Regions from separate parts of the Brevibacillus sp. FSL K6-6036 genome, predicted to be linked through region 3. Evidence: riboswitches for the same ligand, from Rfam matches in the RefSeq annotation. Region 3 holds a riboswitch; each other region holds the start of a gene.
The links. A riboswitch is a leader RNA that binds a small molecule or an ion and turns the genes downstream of it on or off. The one in region 3 is predicted to bind cyclic di-GMP.

Region 1 (6,546 bases), 1.1 Mb from region 3:
AGCGGGCGATGATCCTCGAACTCAAGCGAACAGAGAGAGTGGGTTACGCCCTCGATAGCGTCCTCCAGCGGGTGTGCATAATCATACATCGGGTAGATGCACCATTTGTCTCCCGTGTTGTGGTGGGTAGCATGCGAAATCCGGTACAAAATCGGGTCACGCAGGTTGATATTGGGGGAGCTCATGTCGATTTTGGCGCGCAACACCTTTTCGCCGTCCTTAAACTCGCCGTTGCGCATCCGCTGGAACAAATCCAGGTTTTCTTCCACCGACCGGTCGCGGTAAGGGCTGTTTGTACCCGGCTCCGTCAAGGTCCCTCTGGTTTGGCGGATTTCTTCCGGGGACAGATCACATACGTAAGCCAGTCCTTTTTTTATCAACAGAACGGCGCGATTGTACATTTCCTCAAAATAATCCGATGCAAAGAACAGTCCGTCCCACTCAAAGCCAAGCCATTGTACGTCTTCCTTGATCGCTTCTACGTACTCCGTGTCTTCTTTCACCGGGTTGGTGTCGTCAAAACGAAGATTGGCTCTGCCATTGAATTCCTTTGCCAGTTCAAAATTAAGGCAAATCGCTTTGGCATGTCCGATGTGCAAATACCCGTTTGGCTCCGGAGGAAAGCGGGTAACGATTTCCCCGACTCGGCCCTCTCGCAGGTCTTCCAGGACAATGTTGCGGATAAAGTTGGATGATGATGCCGATTTATTTTCCACAGAAATTCAACCTTTCCCTTCACCTTTACATTCCATAATACTGATTCCCCGGCGATAGTTCAACAAATTCGCCTGGCTTCTGATGTTGGGCCGATGCATCATCGTTATCAGTCACCCCTTGGCCAACCGGCTTGTAGCAAGAATCACCTTCTCTGGACCAGGCGCTTTTACAAACCGCCCTTCAGAGGGTTTTTACTATCATAAGCAGGAGAGCCCCCGTGGGTGTTCACACGATGTATATAAATTGAAGTTGTTTCCAAAAGATTCCCATTTTATCCTACAGGCAGAAACATATTTTATGATTGGGGTGATCTGTTGTGAGTGTGCTTGAAAAAATCAATACACAATCCTCCTTTTTTACATTGGCAGAAATTGTGGAAGGTGTTTTTGCCGCCGTTATCAAAGCAGGCACAGGAGCCATGGGCAATGCCGCCATCGTCGATCTGGGCGATCGGACGGTCGTTTTTGACACCATGTACACGCCCAAGGCAGGGCTTGCACTGCGAGAAGCAGCCGAGCAATTGCTTGGACGCCCTGTATCGTTGGTTATCAATTCCCATTTCCACTTTGACCATGTGGGCGGCAACCAAGTCTTTTCCGATGCCATTATCCTCTCCACAGAAACCACCAAAAATCTCATGCTCGAGCGTTGTACAAGCCTCGTCCAATTCGCAAAGCAGCACCCCGAATACCCTGACAAGGTTCGCCAATCTTTGGAAGCCGAATCAGATCCGGAAAAGCAAAAGGAGCTTCGCACCGACCTCGGAGACATTCTCGCCCTTGACGCTGCACTGCCTACGTTCTCCGCGACCCCTGCCTCCCTGACATTTTCTGATTCTGTCACGCTCCACGGCTCGAAGCGAACTGCCGTACTGACCGCCAAAGGAAACGGACACAGCACATGCGACTCTGTCCTGTACCTGCCCGAAGACCGCGTTCTTCTGGCCGGCGACCTGCTTTTTGTGCAAAATCATCCCAGTATGCAGACAGGAAATCTTTCCCACTGGGTCTCCGTTTTGAAGGCTTGGAAAGACCTGCCCATTTCGGCAGCAGTCGGCGGCCACGGCCCGGTCGGAGACCATCAAACTGTGGATAGCTGTCTTCACTATTTGGAAGCTTTGTGGGACCAAGCCAAGCATCTGGCCGAGAACGGCTCCACACCCGAAGCCATCGAAGCAATCCCCATACCCGAACCATATGCCTCCTGGAGCTATCCCAGCCTCTTTGCTCGCAACCTTCAACAGCTTAGCCAGCAGATCTTAGCCGTTTCGGAGTAAGAAAGAGAAACGGAAGACGGATATGCATCTGTTTGAAAAAAATAAATAAATTTTTCACTAAAGTACTAGTCCAATATTACCGAATATAGGTAATGGATAGATATTTTTTGCATCTATGGAATCAGATTCAATCTTACGAATCTTTTCCCATATGTACAATTTTTCATATGTACTAAGTTTCACAAATTGCGTTCACTATCTTATTTCACATTGATATCGATAATGGCAAACCCGGGGAAATCCGGCGACGCAAAGCTACAGGGGCTACCTCCAGCAAATGGACAAGCCAGCCAGCTGCCGAAGTATTGATGTAGGACCAAAGACCAATGATCCTATGTCATTGGTCTTTTTGTGTTGTTATGCAAAGGAGGTGATGCCAATCGATTTTGACCCGAACCGTTCAACCTTTCATGCTTCGACCGTACACAACAAGGAGGATGGAAAGTGAAAAAGTCAATCTGGAAGAAACTCTCTGTTTTAGCGCTGACCGCGACGATCGGTCTGTCCAGCTTCACAACTGCCGCAGTGGAGGCGGCAAATCGCCCCACAACAATGTCGCCAAACGGCATGGTTACGGCTCCTCACTACCTGGCTACAGCCGCAGCTCTCAAAACACTCGAGGAGGGCGGAAACGCAGTCGATGCCGCGATTGCCGCCGCGTCTACGCTCGCCGTTGTTTACCCGCACTACACGTCGATTGGCGGCGACAACTTCTGGCTGATCTACAATGCAAAGACGAAAGAAGTAAGAGCGCTGAACGGAAGCGGTCGAGCTGGTGAAAAGGCAACGATCGAATATTACAAAAAGAAAGGCTACGAAAAAATTCCTTCCCGCGGGTACGAGTCCGCCAACACGGTCCCTGGTGTCGTTTCCGGTTGGTGGGAAGCGTACAACTACGCACACAAGGAATTGGCTGGAGATAGCAAGCTGAAATGGGACAGACTGTTGGAGCCGGCGATTGGATATGCGGAAAAAGGCTATCCGGTCTCTCCCAACCAAGTGTACTGGACCAAATACGCGATCGATCCGACAGACAACGATCTGAAAAATCTGCAGCGCTTTGAAGGGTTCCGCAAGACCTACCTGAAAGCGAACGGCGAGCCGTACCAGGCCGGCGAAATCCTCAAGCAGGAGGATCTGGCGAAAACGTTGAAAGTGATCGCCAAAAAAGGCGCAGACGGTTTTTACAAAGGCGAGATCGCCGAAAAAATCGTAAAAGACATGCAGGCAAACGGCGGTTTGCTGACTCTGAAAGACTTTGAAAAGCACACGTCCACCTGGGCTGATCCGATCACCGTCGACTATCGCGGATACCAAGCCTACAACGTACCGCCCAACTCTCAAGGCATGGCCTCATTGTCGATTCTGAACATATTGAACAACATTGACCTGAAGAGCATGGGCGAAGGCACGCCGGATTACTACCACGCTATCGTGGAAGCGACGAAGCAAGCGTTTGCCGACCGCGACAAATGGCTGACAGACCCTGAGTTTGTTGACATTCCGGTAGACGAGCTGCTGTCCAAGCAGCACGGCAAAGACCTTGCTGCCCGGATTGACATGAAGCAGGCTGCCAAAACCGTAGAACCGCTCGATCCCAAGGGCGACACTACCTGGCTCGGTGTAGTCGACAAGTACGGCAATGCCGTTTCCATGATCCAGAGCCACTACTTCGATTGGGGCTCGGGCGTCGTCGCGAAGGACACTGGTGTTCTCTTGCAAAACCGTGGAAGCTACTTCTCTCTGGACCCGAATCATATCAACCACCTGGAGCCAGGCAAGCGCACCTTCCACACGATCAACCCGGCTATGCTCTTGAAAGACAACAAGCCTTACCTGCTGTACGGTACACAGGGCGGTGAGGGGCAGCCGCAGACACAAGCCGCTCTCGTCACGCGCATTATCGACTTCGGATTCACGGTTCAAGACGCGATTGAAGCACCGAGATGGCTGCATGGCCGCAACTGGGGCTCCTCCTCCAACAATCTGAAGGTAGAGAGCCGCATTCCGCAGGAAGTCCTCGACGAGCTGGTAAAACGCGGTCATCCGGTTGAGAAGCTGGAAGCCGCTTATACCGATGCGATGGGTCAATCCGGTGCCATTCTGATCGATCCGAAAAGCAACATCAAGTTTGGCGGTGCAGACCCGCGCGGCGAAGGGGCTGCCATGGGCTATTGATTTATAATACGTGCAGACTGCTGGGATTATCTCAGCAGTCTGCATTTCCAGCTTTATACTCTGTCCCTTCCGGATTCCCAGCATGAATTATGAAAGGATGCTGCAACGATGCGTCTGTTCAGCAAGCTTCGGAATAAAATCATTATCTGGTTTTTGCTTGTGGCCGTACTCCCCTTGATCGCCTGCTCTTATCTGGTACTGACCGAAAGCACCAGAATTTTGATCGACAAGCAAAAGGATTCCTTTGTTCATTTGACGGAGTCGACTGCAAACGCCATGGACCAATGGCTGGACAGGAGACTGTCGGAAGTAATGATTCTGGCACGATCCTCGGACATCCAATCCTTTGACAATGAAGCAAAGAACAAGTTCATTCGCAAATTTACGAACGAAATCAAAATCTTTGACGGAAATACATTTATTTCCCCGGACGGGAAGGTAACAGCGGACACGTTTGAAGGCAGCGTAGGGATCAACCTGGCGGAGCGTCCGTTCTTCAAACTCGGCATGGAGGGAAAAACCAGCTACTCTGACATGCTGATCGCAAAAACGACCGGAAATCGGTCGATTGTAGTCGCTTCTCCCGTTGTGAGCAATGCCGGAGAAAAACTCGGCGTACTGACCGGGCTTGTAAACGTGGATTCGTTCACCTCGACCTTTTTGGACAATGTACAACTGGGTGAAGGCGGTTACCCGATTTTGGTCGATAACCAAGGACTGATCCAGGTACACCCCAACCCCGACCTGATCGGCAAAACCATTGAGGAAGCAGCTCTCCCTGAAGGCTTGAGCAGCATTCTCAAAAATAACGCACCCGAATCGGGCTCCTTTACGTATCTGGACGGCGGTACCGAATACGTCGTTACGTACGCTTCTATCCCCAAGACTCATTACAGCCTGTTTTTCCACATCCCGATCGAGTCCATCACCTCTGAGGTAACAGCGCTGACACTGAATGTGATGTTGATTGTAGGTATCGTAGCAGCCATCGTCATTGCAGCCGCCTACTTTGTGTCTCGTCAAATCAGCCGTCCCATCGTTGAGGTTGCCGCCGTGGCCAGCCGAATTTCCGATGGCGATCTGGCGGTAGATCCGCTGGCCATCAGAAGCCGGGATGAAGTAGGGCAGCTCTCCGAGTCAGTCAACCATATGGTAGGCAATCTGAGGTCAATCATCGAACAGGTAAACACAGCAGCCGAAGAGCTCGCTTCCTCTGCAGAGGAGCTGTCGGCCAATGCCGAGGAGACCAGCAAGGCAACGGAACAGATCGCCTCTTCGATTCAGGAGGTGGCATACGGAGCGGAACAGCAGGTACAAAGCGTGGCGGAAAGTGTAGGAGCCATCAATGAAGTCTCAACGGGCATTCAGCAGATAGCCGTTAACGCACAAAATGCAGCTGACTCTGCCGTGACTGCTTCGGAAATTGCTGTCGGCGGCAACAAGGCGATCGACACGGTCATGAGCCAGATGCAGTTGATTCACAGCACAGTAAACGAGATCGCCGGCATCGTCAAACGCCTCGGAGACAGCTCACAGGAAATCGGACAGATCGTCCAGGTGATTACCGACATCGCCCAACAGACAAACCTGTTGTCACTCAATGCTGCAATCGAGGCAGCAAGAGCAGGAGAGCAGGGAAGAGGCTTTGCCGTGGTCGCTGACGAGGTGCGGAAGCTGGCCGAGGAATCGGCGAAATCAGCCCAGCAGATTGAACAACTGATCACAACGATTCAGACCGAATCCCATACCGCCGTGCTTTCCATGGAAAAAGGAACGAAGGAAGTGGCACTCGGTATTGAAGTGGTTAACGAGGCTGGCAGCTCATTCGTTCAGATCAGCGAATCCGTCGCTCAGGTCGCCAGCAAGATTCAGGAAGTGCAGGCCTATTCCCAGCAAATGACGGCAAGCACGGAACAAGCCGTCTATTTGATCGAGCAAATATCCAAGGTGGCAGAAAACTCGGCAGACGGTACACAAAACGTTTCCGCCGCAACCGAAGAACAACTGGCTGCTGTCGAGCAGGTCTCTTCTTCTGCCGAATCACTCGCGAGGGTTGCCGAGAAGCTGCAGGACCAAGTCCGGAAGTTTACCCTGTATCGGTAACGCGGAACATCCGATTGTCCGGCATGCACGCTGTTCGTTTGTCTTTGGCAAATCCCTTGCCCGCAAAAAAAGAGCACGGTATCGATAGACATAAACCGATACCGTGCTGACTTGAATGGTTTCCAAGCTGTCTTTTTGTCCGTTACCACTTGTACTTTTTCGCCATGCCGATGACAGCGCGATCGAGGATCGCAGCCAAGGCTCTCCAGATCATCTGTCGCCGGTAAGGAAGATGCTTTATATACACTGCCGTATACTCCGCAGTACCCTCT
Region 2 (6,546 bases), 1.0 Mb from region 3:
CCCGTTTGAACCTCTCGAACAGTTCTTCGGCATCGAAGTCGATCTCGTAGGCGGAGACGTTTTTCATGGTGAGGATGACTTCTGCGTTTTGCTCGGACAGGGAGACGTACACGCGCGTATTCGGCATGGAATACTTCAGCGCATTGACGATCAGGTTTTCCAGTACTCTCCACGTTTTGTTGCCATCCAGCTTGGCAAACATCTGCTGCTGCTCGACCTGCACGCGGAAGGTGAGCGAGGACTCCTCGATCTTGTCACTGAACTCCGCCAGGGCCTGATTCAAAAGCGAAGCCACGTTGACGTTCTCCACCTGCAGCTCTACCGCTCCGCTGGCCATCTTGGATGCCTCGAACAGATCGTCGATCAGCACCTTCAGCCGCTGGGTCTTTCTGTCCAGCACCTCGATATAGCTTGCGACCTCTTCAGGCTTCAGATTTTCCCCTTTTAAGAGATTGACATAGTTGACGATAGAGGTGAGCGGCGTTTTCAAGTCGTGGGAGACGTTGGTGATCAGCTCCGACTTGAGCCGTTCGCTTTTTATCTGGCCTTCGACGGATTCCTTGAAGCCTTGCTTGATATTGTTCAGGTTGTCGGCCAGGCGGGACAGGTTTCCTTTTCCTTTGCCTGTCGCGATGATCTGGTGGTCCAGATTTCCGGCTGCCATCTCTTCGGCACCGCGGAAGATTTTGTTCATCAGGCTGATTCTCCTGAGAATGTACGGAAGCACGATAGTGAGGTAAAACAGGCAGTAAGCTCCTGAAACCAACAGGAAGAGCTCTTCGCGACGATCAAGGGAAATGAGAGCGACCAATGCGCTCACGGGAAAGGCAAGCGACAGGCCAACCATCAGGATGAGCTTGACCAAGATGTTTCGATTGGCCAATACATCCGTGAGCAGTTCACGGTATTTGACAAACCAGCTTTTCTGCCATTGCCGCTGCCACAGCTCTCGGTCCCGTAGCATCCGAGCGGCCTCTATCAAGCAGAGCGTAACGTAGGCTGCGGCGAACGATTCCAGCCCGAGGATAATGAGCTGCTCGGGACGAAGAGGCAGCGAAAAAAACGAGACGGAGATGGCCAGCACAACCGCGCAGAAGACGGCAAAGAACAGCACGAAGATTCGCAGGTCAACGGGAATGCGCCGCAGCAAGAAGAGCGAGCCTTCGACAAAGGAGAGCTCGGCTGCGCGCTTGCGCAAATACAGGAACAGTCCGACCGCAGCTACAGCGGTGATGACGAGCAGGGCGCATTCCTTGAACAGCCTTTCGCGGATCGCCGCATAATACTGCGCGTTGGAGTGGATCAGGCTGTATCCTTCCACATTTTTCGGGACGTAGATGATCCCTTCCCAGTGATTGGTTTGAAAAAAGTGATTGATCCAACGGAAGCTGTTATCCGTTTCGTTGTCGCTGTTAGGAAAGCGGATGGAATAGACAGAGTTGGATTTCAGTTCTTCCACCGAAGGAGGGGTCGGTACATTGGTGTACACCTCGTCCCTGTTCTTGTTCACGATGTAGTAGCGGAATGACCCGCTCCGCAAAGCGATGCTATCCTCCAGATCCCTGTATTCCTGGTCCTTTGCGGCAACGGCTTGCTTCACCGCTTGCCGGAACGATTCTTCCTGAGACTGGCGTATCTTTTGCAGTTCCTGGTCTCTTGCCTGTTCCAGCTTGGGGACATTCGCCGCTTTTCCGGAAGCCTCGGCTTCCGCGATCAGTGAAGCGTAATGCTGGTTGATTTCTTCCATTTGCCCCGCAGAGCTGCTCGCGAAATCGCTCTTGAGCTGCTCGTATTGATCTTCTCCGAGCTTCTCCATATCTGTTTTGTCGGGATACCCCCGGTAGTTGAAATGAAGCCTTTTGACCATGTCGATAAACTGGCTGAGCTCCTCCTGGAAGCCATTTGTCTTGTAGTAGCGGTCCTGTTGAAGGTAATCGGTCCGCAAAGCGATGTCCGCCGACGCCAGGAAAGAAAGAGAGGTCATACACAGGAACAGCAGGGAAACCAGAATCAGCCCCAGCTTATTTTTCGATTTTGTATCCAATTCCCCATACCACCTTTAAATATTTCGGTTCCTTCGGGTTGATCTCGATCTTTTCCCTGATTCTTCTCACATGTACAGCCACCGTATTTTCGGCGTTCATGTACGGTTCCTTCCAGACCAGCTCGTATATTTCTTCAATGGAGAAGACACGGCCCTTGTTTTTCATCAGCAGCTCGAGGATTTTGTACTCCGTAGGGGTCAGGCGAACCTCCTCGTCATCGACAAAAACCGTCTTGGAGGTCGTGTTGAGGACTAGCCCCCTGACGTGAATTTCGTCTTCGCCCGCAACATACGTCCCCAGATGGGTATAGCGCCGCAGCTGCGATTTGACCCGCGCTACCAGCTCCATCGGGTTAAACGGCTTCGTTACATAGTCGTCCGCTCCGACGTTAAGCCCGAGGATTTTGTCCGTATCCTCCGATTTTGCCGACAGCATGATGATCGGAATGTTTCGGCTTTCCCGGATGGCAAAGGTCGCTTTGATCCCGTCCATCTGCGGCATCATAATATCCATGATAATGAGGTGCAAATCCTCGCTGTTTAACACTTCCAAAGCTTGAAGTCCGTTCTCCGCTTTGAATACCTTGATGTTTTCGTTCTTGAGATAAATTTCGATCGCGTCGCGGATTTCTGCTTCATCGTCCACGACAAGCACATTATACTTGGACACGCCAGCTTCCCACCTTACGAATCTTTCTTGTGTCTGTTCATTTCCCGAACCGAGGAGATATTTCTATCATACCGGGTACTTTTTACAAAAGGGCTTTGAAAATCCTTACAAAATTCTTACGAAAAGAAATGATAGGCGAAAAAGAAAACAATGACCCGCAAGACAGGGCACCTGGTAAAGTGTCCGGCTTGCGGGTCAAAGCTCAGCATTCGGATCAAAGCTCAGCAATTTTCCGATGATGCTTTTTTATGGCAAACAATGATCGTGCAGAATTGTGCTGCGTTTTTATCAGCCGTAGCTCGCATAGGCGATAATGCCTTCTTCTTCGTCTAGAACGAGTTCCAGTCTGGCCGAATAAGGATCGCGGTGCATGTACGTCTGCAGCCAATAACGGATCGCTTCAATAATGTTGATTTTGATAAAGATCTGCTTGCGGTCGTTGGCGTACACTTCAGCGGAAAAACCGTAGTCCTCGTCCCACATCAGCTCGACGGCAACCTCTTGCGGCTGAATCTGCTTTTTGCTCGCCACATGCATGCAAATGGCGTTTATAATGTCCTGCTCAAGAATTTTTATCGTTTCCATGTATCCCATTCCTGCTTTTTACGCTGGTTTTTAAAGAGCAAGTAAACCTTCCGGATCACAGCGATCAACACGATGACCGCGAGGATGTTGATCATGAATCCGAGGATGGAGCCGAGTACGCCCAAATCGCTGAACAGGCTGCCAAACAGCAATCCTGCCAGACCGCCGACGAGCAGGCCTTTCATGAAACCGCCTTTGCTCGGTGCAGCAGTAGATGTATTTTTTACCGGTGTTGTGGAATTCGTGGTGTTGTTGTTCGTCGTCGCATTTACATTGGAATCCGCTTTGTTCGGCGTCGTTTTTGTAGGAGCGATAGACTTTTTGCCGGATTTGTAGCCTTTGGCATCGGCGTGATCGGTTACAAAGCCAGTTGGAGCCAGTACAAGGACAAACGCAATGACCAACATCAGTAATTTTTTCATTATAGGAAAAGTCATCTCCTTTTTATTTTCCGTCTATATATAAGTCTATGATTATTTTCCGGCTTATTCAACCGGTATTGATAGTAAATGATGATTTGTCACAGATTGTATGATATTTTTTTGTTCGCAAAATAGTCCTCATTTACTACGCTCAATAGGTTATGAGTATGTTATTATAATTTTGCTATAGTATTTTTAACCTAATTAAAAATTCTGAAAAAGGCAAACCCACTGAAAGGCGGGGACGCAAAGCCACGGGTCTAAGGCTGCATAAAAATGCGGCTACGACAGCCGGGTTGCCAGACCGAAGCAAAGAAGCTGTCGGAATGGCAGTCTTCTTTTTTTTGTGCCCAAAAAAGAAGGCAGGTCGTCGCGTGTAGGGGGATAGGGAGGGATCATATCCATGGGAAACAGTCTCAAGCAAAAACTGATTGTGGTGATGAGCATCCTGCTAATTATCAGTTTGATTTCTGTATCTGTTGCGAGTTACTGGAGCTCCTCGAGTATTCTGGAAACGAGCCTTGACAAGGAAGCCGAGCTGAGCGCAAAAAATCTGTCTGAACAGATTGAAACGTTTTTTAACAGCAAAATTATCATTCTCGAAACGATTTCCAAAATGATCTCGGAAGACAACGATCAGGCAAAGGACCTGAAGCTGATTCAGGACGCCCAGAAGCAACACCCGGAGTTTGAAACCTTCTTCTTTTCCTACGACCTGACCGGAAACCGTGTCATCAACTTCAAAGGCGAAGTGACACAGGTTTCCGACAGGGAGCACTTTCAGGCTGCGGGAAAAGGCGAAGGGAAAGTGATCATCTCGGAGCCGGTCGTCTCCAAGCGTACCGGCAACAATATCGTGACGATCATCGTACCGCTGATGAAAAACAACAAGCAGTACGGGTACATGGGGTCTACCATCCCGATCAACGAAATTCAGACAACCGTTTCCGAGGAAACCTTTGGGCAGACAGGCTACGCTTTCCTCGTCAGTCAAAAAGGAACCTATGTCTGGAATCCAAATGAAGAGTTGATCCTGAAGGAGTCTCTGGCTACTACCGATATTCCGCAGCTGCAGGAGGCTTTCCAAGCGATCCAAAGCGGCGGAGAGGGAACGGTTCAGTACGAGGCGGATGGCAAGGAAATGTTCGCATCCTACGCGTCTACTGACCAACACTGGGGGGTATTTATTGCCGCTCCATCTGAAGAGCTGCATGCCCCTATCGCTGAATTGATGGTGAAGCTGTTGATCATCTCCGGTGTCGCTATCGTTCTCGCTATCGCCGTCGTTTATGCCGTGGCAGTCAGCATGGTCCGGCCTATTCAGCGTCTGAACCAGGTGGTGCAGGTGGTGGCGAAGGGCGACTTGACCAATAGCGTGACCGTGCAAGGAAAAGACGAGATCGCCGTGTTGTCCCGCGATTTCAACCAAACGGTGAATCATTTGAAGGACTTGATCCAGGGTGTCTCCCTGTCTTCGGATGAGGTGCTCTCCTTTACCAAGGAAGTATCTGCCGGGATAGATCAAGCGACCCAGGCAGTAAACCGGATCAGCAGCTCTGTTCAACAAATTGCTGACGGCGCCGCAGCGCAGGCTGGCAGTGCGCAGGAAGTCGCGCTTTCGATGAATGATATGGCCGTCGGCATCGTGAAGATTGCGGAGACATCCTCGCGGGTATCGGAATCTGCGCAGGAGGCGGCCAAACAGGCTGAGCAGGGCGCTACGGTGGTAGATCACGCCGTGCAGCAAATGACGAGTATCGGAGAGGGCACTGCCAAGGTGTCGACAGCCATCGAAAAACTGCATGCGCGGTCCCAGGAAATCGAAAGCATTCTTGACACGATCAGCGGGCTGACCTCACAGATCAATCTCCTCGCCTTGAACGCATCGATTGAAGCGGCACGGGCAGGCGAGCATGGCCGCGGCTTCGCGGTTGTAGCGGGTGAAGTGAAGAGTCTGGCGCATCAGTCTGAAGAATCGGCGGCGAAAATCGCTCAGCTGATCCAGGAAATCCAGCAGGATACCGCGGAAGCAGTCGAGGCGATGGATGCCGGGAATAAAAACGTGAAAGACGGTGTTGAGCTGATCGAGGAAGTGCGAGCCATTTTTGATCGCATCATGAGCGCATCGCGCAATGTAGCAGACCACATCCTCGAAGTCTCCGCCGCTTCGGAAGAAATGTCGGCCGGTTCGGAAGAGGTAAGCGCATCGGTGGCAGAAATGCACGCCATCGCCAACCATGCATCCGAGGATGCAAAAAATGTGGCGGAAGCGACACATCAACAACTGCGTACGATTGAAGATATTGCCGAATCCGTCGGCAAGCTGCAAGATGTGGTGGATGAAATGCAGAAGAGGCTTGGGAAATTTACGCTGTAGCCATACGCTGTGGCCATTTTGGATATCAGTAGGAAAAGCCTCCTGCGAAAGGGGGGATGCCTCTGGGAGATAGCAGGAAACATCTGGAAAGTGTTGAGGCAGAAACAAAGACAAAAGCATTGGATCTGGAGGAGAAGAAGATGAAAAACTGGAAAAAACTCATGATGGCAAGTACTGTAGCCGCTGCTTTGCTTGCGACAGGCACAGTCGGCAATGCTTCGGCGATGAGCTCTGTCGCGGCGGCCAATCAAAATGCTGTATACGCGAAAAATACCGATCTGAAACAGGAAAATAAAAAGTTTGAGTCCCGCCTCGATGCGATCATTAAGCGGGGGTACATCCTCATCGGCACACCGGGTGACTACAAACCTTTCACATATTTGAATCCGAAGACTGGCGAGTTTGAAGGTTACGATATCGACGCCATGAAAGAGTTTGCGAAAAGTCT
Region 3 (6,546 bases):
ACCTCGACAGAAGAAGAAACGAGTTCAAGTCCGGCAGGTATGCTATCCTGGAAGGTCGCGCCTGTAATCTTTTGCTCGCCCTTGTTAAAATCGACAACCCAGTCGATCTCGCTTGGGTTCATTTTCTTGGCTGTTCCTTGCTTGTCCATTTCTTCCCGGATATTGGCTTTGAAATGAACGTTGATCGTTTCTCCGAACGGAAATTCGATCTGCTGCTTCGTTCCCCCGGAAAATTTGCTTTCGTCAAAGGTTCGCCAAACCTCAAACGTACCGACGAATTCGTCATTCTCCACATCTTCGCTAAAAGTGAAGGTAACGGTGCCTTCCGGTGTTACTTCAAATGTCCCTACGTCCCCCGTGAGAGGTCCATCCAAAAGTCGGTCTACCTTAAATTTGTCCGGCAGATCGAAGGTAAAAGTGTCGCCACCCTTATAGGTGTGCCCCTCCGGAAGATGCCAGTCGAAGATGATCTTTACCATTGATCCCTGATCAGGACGAATCTCGGTAATGTTATTACCTTCCTCATCCTTCATCACCACTTTTGTTATGATGTTCTCTGGTGATTTTTCGGGCTCTACAGGTGGTGCTGGGGGCGGTGGTGGCGGTGGCGGGTCTGGCACCGGATTCGTTCCGGTTCCTGGATTTTCCGTGCCTGGCTGCGGATTCTCCGTGCCTGGCTGCGGATTCTCCGTACCTGGCTGCGGATTCTCCGTGCCCGGCTGCGGATTCTCCGTGCCCGGCACTGGATTCTCCGCACCCGGCTCTGGATTCTCCGCACCCGGCTCCGGATTCTCCCCACCCGGCACTGGATTCTCCGCACCCGGCTCTGGATTCTCCGCACCCGGCTCTGGATTCTCCCCACCCGGCTCTGGATTCTCCCCACCCGGCTCTGGATTCTCCGCACCTGGCTCTGGATTCTCCGCGCCTGGTTCTTGATCCGTTCCCGGCTCGGACACCTCGCCACTTGTTGGGGCACCTTCTTCACTGGTGATTCCTGCGTTCATCGGTACTTCATTGGCACTGACAAACGCGGATGGCAAGAAGAGATTCACCAGCAAAGCGAATACTAAGTAAACAGATAAAAGCTTCTTTCGCTGCCACATCTTAACTACGTTCACCTCGCATGTTTAAATTGGCAAGGTCGTACGACTCTAGCAGCGATTACCCATATGAAGTTTTGATAATGCTGCCAGTCCCCTTTTCGCCGGGGAAGAAGAATATGACACCTTGCACAATCCTGAGAGCATGTTTTTTTCGTTGCTTCCTCCTCTCCATTGTTCTTTATTTGTAAGTGTCTAAAGCTGTTCTTTCTTGGTGGCGACTTACATCAAAATTTGTATGGTTTTGGCTGTTAAGCCACAAAACACACTATAAAAGATCACTCTGAATTTATTCTGAATAGGAGAAAACGAAAAGCCGCCCGCCTCTTTTATGAGAGGGAGCGGCTTCTGAGCAGTTCCTGCATCGTGTCCTAATACTGCTTTTCTATGACATATTCACTTTTATTCTTGATCATGGCCGGCTTTTTCGTTCCCTTTACCATAATCGAATCATATGTTGTATCGACCGTAATCCATTCGTTCGTCTCTTTCAAGTAAATCTCATTCCAGGCATGGTATTGCGGGATGTCGTTTTTCCGTCCCATCACCAGCTTGGCAGGAATCCCCTGGCTGCGCAGCATGGCGGCAAACAGCGATGCGTAATCGTAACAGATGCCTTGCCCTGCAGTCAATGTCGCATCTACCGAAGGGATGTATTCACTCGTAACTTGATTGGCTTTTGGGTAATCGTACTGGACGTTTTGGATCACATAATTGTAGATAGCTTGTACCTTTTCCTTGTCGGTCTTCAAGCCCTTGGTCAGCTCTCTGGCTTTTGCGGTCGCATTCGTCTTGTCGTTCCAGTAGATCATCTGGATCGGTTGCAGGAAAACGGCCTGCGGGCTTGATGCCGTCAGGTTCACTTCCTTGCTTTCTATCGAACGGTATTTATTGTTCGCAACGTGTTGCAGGAGTGTAATCGTATATTTGCCATCTCCTAGCTGTAGTGGGAAACGGTTGTTGTCTTTTACGCTATAATAGAAGTTCTGGTTGTCTTTCGTGATTTTTACTTTTTCATTGACTGGCTGTGCCGAATGATGGTGTTGAACTTTGACGATTCCATTATTGAGCTCGCTTACATCAATAAAGGAAGGAGCGGAGCTCGCCCACGCAGTCGCTGGAGCCGCCAGCAAACACATGCCTACCACTGTCATCGAAAGTCGTCGAAAAAACACAAAAAAACTCCCCTTTCGGTAGCTGGCTGCCATCTTGCATACACAAGGAAGGCCCTATAGCTTTGCGTCTCTAATTTTCATTAGATTTGCCATTATCGTTTGAAAGTTTTAAAATCAAATATACTAAAAAAATAATAGCATAACTTTACTAGAAAAGGGAGCCTCATCCTATCTTTTCTTGAAAAATATCAATCACTCTGTCATTTTTCCCCTAATAATCAGTCGGTGTGTCGGATTGTGCATCGGATGGCAGGTGATGAGCGTAATCTCCTTATCTTTTCCGTTCCCTTCCAAAACCCACACCTCTTCGGGCTTTACATACAATTTTTCTGTAACGGTATAGGAAAATTTGCTCTTGCCGTTGTCAACCTCGATCTTGTCTCCTGCAGCCATCTCATCCAATCGATTGAAATTTCGACCGTATGTAAAGTTTCTGTGTCCAGCGATGGCATAATTGCCGACTTCCCCGGCCCTCCCGGTGTTTTCGATGCTCGCAACCGTCGTTTTCATATTGTTATCTGATGCACCGTGCAAAATGGGCAGCATTAGACCAATCTTTTCAATCGTCAAAATACCTTCCATATTCTTATAGCTGCCAAAGTCCGGTGCCGGCTTTTTCCCGTTCTCCTTCTCGGTCGCAGCATCGGCACTTTCTATCGCTGTCTCGCTATCTTCTGTTGAGGAAGGAATTGCCGGTGCAGGATTTGATCCAGCGGCCTCTTCCCCATTGGAAATATTCTGCAAACTGTTTTGCCATTCCTCGACAAGCTTTTGCTGCCGGTAGTCCTGATACTCTTCAGCCAGTGTTGGATAGCTCAGCACAACGATTCCGGCCACGATCAGAAGCATTGATAACAGTCTCATTTTCATGGTTTGCCCGTCCCTGTCCGTTTTAGGTTTGATCCCCTTTTTTCCATTGTTCATACCACTCCGTCAGTTCCTTGCTGGGAGCAACATCGAATTCCTCTCTCAGCTTGGTCGAGATCAGCTTGAACTGCTTGCTCACCTCGCCTTGGTGGTTCAACATGGCGTATATCTTCATTAAATAGAAGTAGCCCTCTTCCATTACTGGAAACTTTTCACGTATCTTTTGATAAATCAAAATCGCCTCGGTATATTGTTCAACCGATACGTAATATTCAGCAATTTGCTTGACATGGTTCAACCAGAGCAACCGCAAGCGCTCCTGCTCGTACTCTGCCCACAAATACGGATGCTCCTCCAGAAAATCGCCTGTGTACTTGGCCATGATAGACAAGTGCTGTTCCAATGTCTCTTCTGTAACTTTGGGAGCATCTCGCACCAAGGCTTCCCATTCCTCAACATCCAGCTTCACATCTCCCCACACCAGTCGATACCCTTCATCCTTGTATTTAATCTCCAAATCGAAGCCAATGCTCTTAATCATTTTCCGAATCTGATAAATGGCCGTATGCAGCTGTGTCCTCGACCGGACTGAATCGTAATCAGGCCAGAGCAAATCTATCAAAACCTGCTTGCTCACTGTCTTATCCCGATAGTGTACCAGATACGCAAACAGCTCCTGCCCCTTCAGTGTTTTCCAGGGAAGATATTGTTCGTTGCCTTGTTGATCGAGATAATGCAAGCTTTGCAAGCAGCAGAGTGTCATATGTTTTTGGCTGCTGTAGCTGACCGAGGTCTTCCCGGCGGATTCTGCCACCCGTTGCAGGGTCACAGCCAATCTGCCCTGATGGACAGGCTTCAACAAATAGTCGAGTGCGTTCATTTCAAAGGCTTTCACGGCATACTCTTGAAAGGCGGTAACGAAAACAATGTGAAGTTGCGGCTGAATGTTCAACAAGTGCTCAGCCAATTCAAATCCATCCATATCGATCATCTGAATATCCAGGAACGCTACATCCAGTTTTTCTTGCTTCGCGGCCTCCAATGCGGCATGCGGATCTTGAAAAGACCCCATCAAGTGAATGGGAGTGTTCGCGTTCTGTTCCTTCAGGAGCTTTTCCATTCTTCTCAATGCAAGCCTCTCATCGTCTACGATAATCGCTTTCAAGCATATCTCTCCTATTTTGCTTCAGCTGTAACTATTTTTGGGACAACAGCCGCTAACAACTCTCCCATATTATTGTAGCAATAGGTCAATGAGATGTCCAAGCTGTATAAACCATTTTGGCGGTTGCTGGCTAAGGGGGATAAATGCTGCCGATCAAAACCAAGACACAAAAAAGCTACCGACCATGCAACAAGTCAGTAGCTTTTCCCGTCATTCGTCCCATTCAACGTAAATGCCTGAGATATCGCCGATATGTAAATCATGAATGATAACCCTGATAACCGGCTTCCCTTCGCTGGTCAACACATAGCCTCCCCAATCTTTGCCGCCATCCGCCTTGTACCCGGCGATATCGATTCCAAATATGCTTGCAATCAGCGGCTTAGTCACTGAGATCGCTTCTTCTTTCGAGTTTATTTTATATCGGTCCGTTACGTGGTCAACCTTGTATATTCGGGAGGATTTCGCACCGATCCGGACAGTATACCGCTCATTTTCATTCTTGAGTGTCCACACTTCTTCTACTTTACCCGAACGTTTATTGGCATGCGAAAATGAGAAGCTCTGCTTGCCCGTTAGGAGCATGAGCGCTTTTTGGGCCTGATACACATACTTTTTATCCACATCATCCAGCTTGTAATCCAGGGAGTAATTGGTCACTCTGTTTGTATTCACATCGACGCTGACGTATTGTTGATTTTCTAAATAAAATGACAGGTCTGTTCCTTCATCGCTTTTAAAGAAACGGGCTTGTTGAAAAACGACTTGTTGATTGGCCTCTTTGAATGCCTTTTGGGCGGTATCGACATATTTTTGATAACTCGTCGGCAACTCATTGACCGCACACTCTACCAAGATGGTACGAACTTTTGTCGTATTCGGGTAAAATGTCACAATGGCCTCTCGATCCGCTTTCCGGATAATATCGTAATCTCCATCTTTCTCAAACTCATCAAAGAGAATTTCCTTGTTGATTCCTGCCGATTTAATTGCCTTTTGGGCAGCCTCAACATAGGCCGGGTCGATAGAAGCATGACTCGCCGATGTTTCTACCGGAGTAGAGAATGGTTTCATCCAGATAACGAAAAACACCGCTGCGCATGCGACAAGCCCGTTCGCCACCCATACGTATTTTGCTCGCTTTTGCTGCTTGCTGATCTTTCTTCGCTCTTCGCGAATGTTCTCCAACATCACTTGTTTTCGCTCCCAAGAAAGTTTTTGATCAGGAAAACTCCTTAAATCCTCCCAGATTCTCTGTTCATCTCGTGACGGCATTTTTCATCGCCTCCATAACAGAAACTTGCCTGCTGCTCTGAACAGCTTTCATCGCCCGATGCATAGTGAGATTCACTTTGGCTTCGCTCCATCCCAATATCTCCGCAGTCTCCTTGCTGGACAATCCCTTGATCCCGCGCAATATCAACACATCTCTGTAAGAGGGTTTCAACTGATTGATGATGTCGTAGAGCATGCGCTTGTTCTCGCTCAACTCTAAAGACTCTTCGGGTGTCTTGTCCCGGGAAATAAGATGCTGCAGGAATGTTTCCGGCAGCAAGCTGATCAGTTTTTTTCTGCGCCTCTCATCAATGGCCGCATTTCTGGCAATGGCAAACAGCCATGTTTTCGGGTTTGCAATCTCTGTTTGCTGAGGTGATTTCAGGGCGCGAATAAAGGTCTCTTGTACAAGATCGTCTATATCCGTGCGTCCGGTATAGTAAACGAGAAAGCGATAAATATCGCTGCTGTATGCCAGAAACCATTGCTCGATACGTGCGCCGACATTATCATCCAACTGGGTTCCACCTCCTTGTCACTGTATAGACGGAGGGCCTTCCGACTATCTTTCACTTTTATCGTAAATTTTTTTGGCTTTTCCTATTGCTGAGTTTTTCTTAGCTTCTTTTCAACAGCTTCCTGTTTATATGGCAATAGCAATGACACTGACAGACGATAAAGCTATTGCAACAAAAAAGACACCTGCCCGAATCATAAGCCCCCCAATCGCAAGACCTGTGTTCAACAATTGGAGACCTGTTCATTCGAGTGGTATCTTCTGGATTTTGGTATACGATAAGATCGATGTGAACCGCGTCTATAGATATTTTATCCGTAGAATGCACTGCTGGGTGTACGGGACCGTACGCTTGCCTTCAATTCGGCCAACCCGACTTTTTGGACCTCGTACCGAATGTCCGCTCCTTCCTCTCGCTCTACCGCTGCCGAAACCATATACCCTTCC

Region 1: another riboswitch for cyclic di-GMP. It lies ahead of ggt (gamma-glutamyltransferase); the one in region 3 lies ahead of NST37_RS04105 (transglutaminase-like domain-containing protein).
Region 2: another riboswitch for cyclic di-GMP. It lies ahead of NST37_RS23920 (methyl-accepting chemotaxis protein); the one in region 3 lies ahead of NST37_RS04105 (transglutaminase-like domain-containing protein).

What each region holds. Positions count from the first base shown of each region.
Region 1 is NZ_CP150173.1:4,819,693-4,826,238, forward strand. It holds gene NST37_RS23585 (glutamine--tRNA ligase/YqeY domain fusion protein) at 1-716, opposite strand, end outside; gene NST37_RS23590 (MBL fold metallo-hydrolase) at 1,034-1,993, shown strand; cyclic di-GMP riboswitch class I at 2,208-2,295, shown strand; gene ggt (gamma-glutamyltransferase) at 2,546-4,171, shown strand; gene NST37_RS23600 (methyl-accepting chemotaxis protein) at 4,280-6,274, shown strand; gene NST37_RS23605 (GNAT family N-acetyltransferase) at 6,417-6,546, opposite strand, start outside.
Region 2 is NZ_CP150173.1:4,894,888-4,901,433, reverse strand. It holds gene NST37_RS23940 (sensor histidine kinase) at 1-2,044, opposite strand, end outside; gene NST37_RS23935 (response regulator transcription factor) at 2,022-2,714, opposite strand; gene NST37_RS23930 (YxcD family protein) at 3,003-3,299, opposite strand; gene NST37_RS23925 (hypothetical protein) at 3,287-3,721, opposite strand; cyclic di-GMP riboswitch class I at 3,933-4,025, shown strand; gene NST37_RS23920 (methyl-accepting chemotaxis protein) at 4,125-6,098, shown strand; gene NST37_RS23915 (transporter substrate-binding domain-containing protein) at 6,239-6,546, shown strand, end outside.
Region 3 is NZ_CP150173.1:783,955-790,500, reverse strand. It holds gene NST37_RS04110 (collagen binding domain-containing protein) at 1-1,103, opposite strand, end outside; gene NST37_RS04105 (transglutaminase-like domain-containing protein) at 1,472-2,275, opposite strand; cyclic di-GMP riboswitch class I at 2,290-2,376, opposite strand; gene NST37_RS04100 (class D sortase) at 2,468-3,145, opposite strand; gene NST37_RS04095 (response regulator) at 3,168-4,307, opposite strand; gene NST37_RS04090 (hypothetical protein) at 4,518-5,498, opposite strand; gene NST37_RS04085 (RNA polymerase sigma factor) at 5,566-6,099, opposite strand; gene NST37_RS04080 (4'-phosphopantetheinyl transferase superfamily protein) at 6,411-6,546, opposite strand, start outside.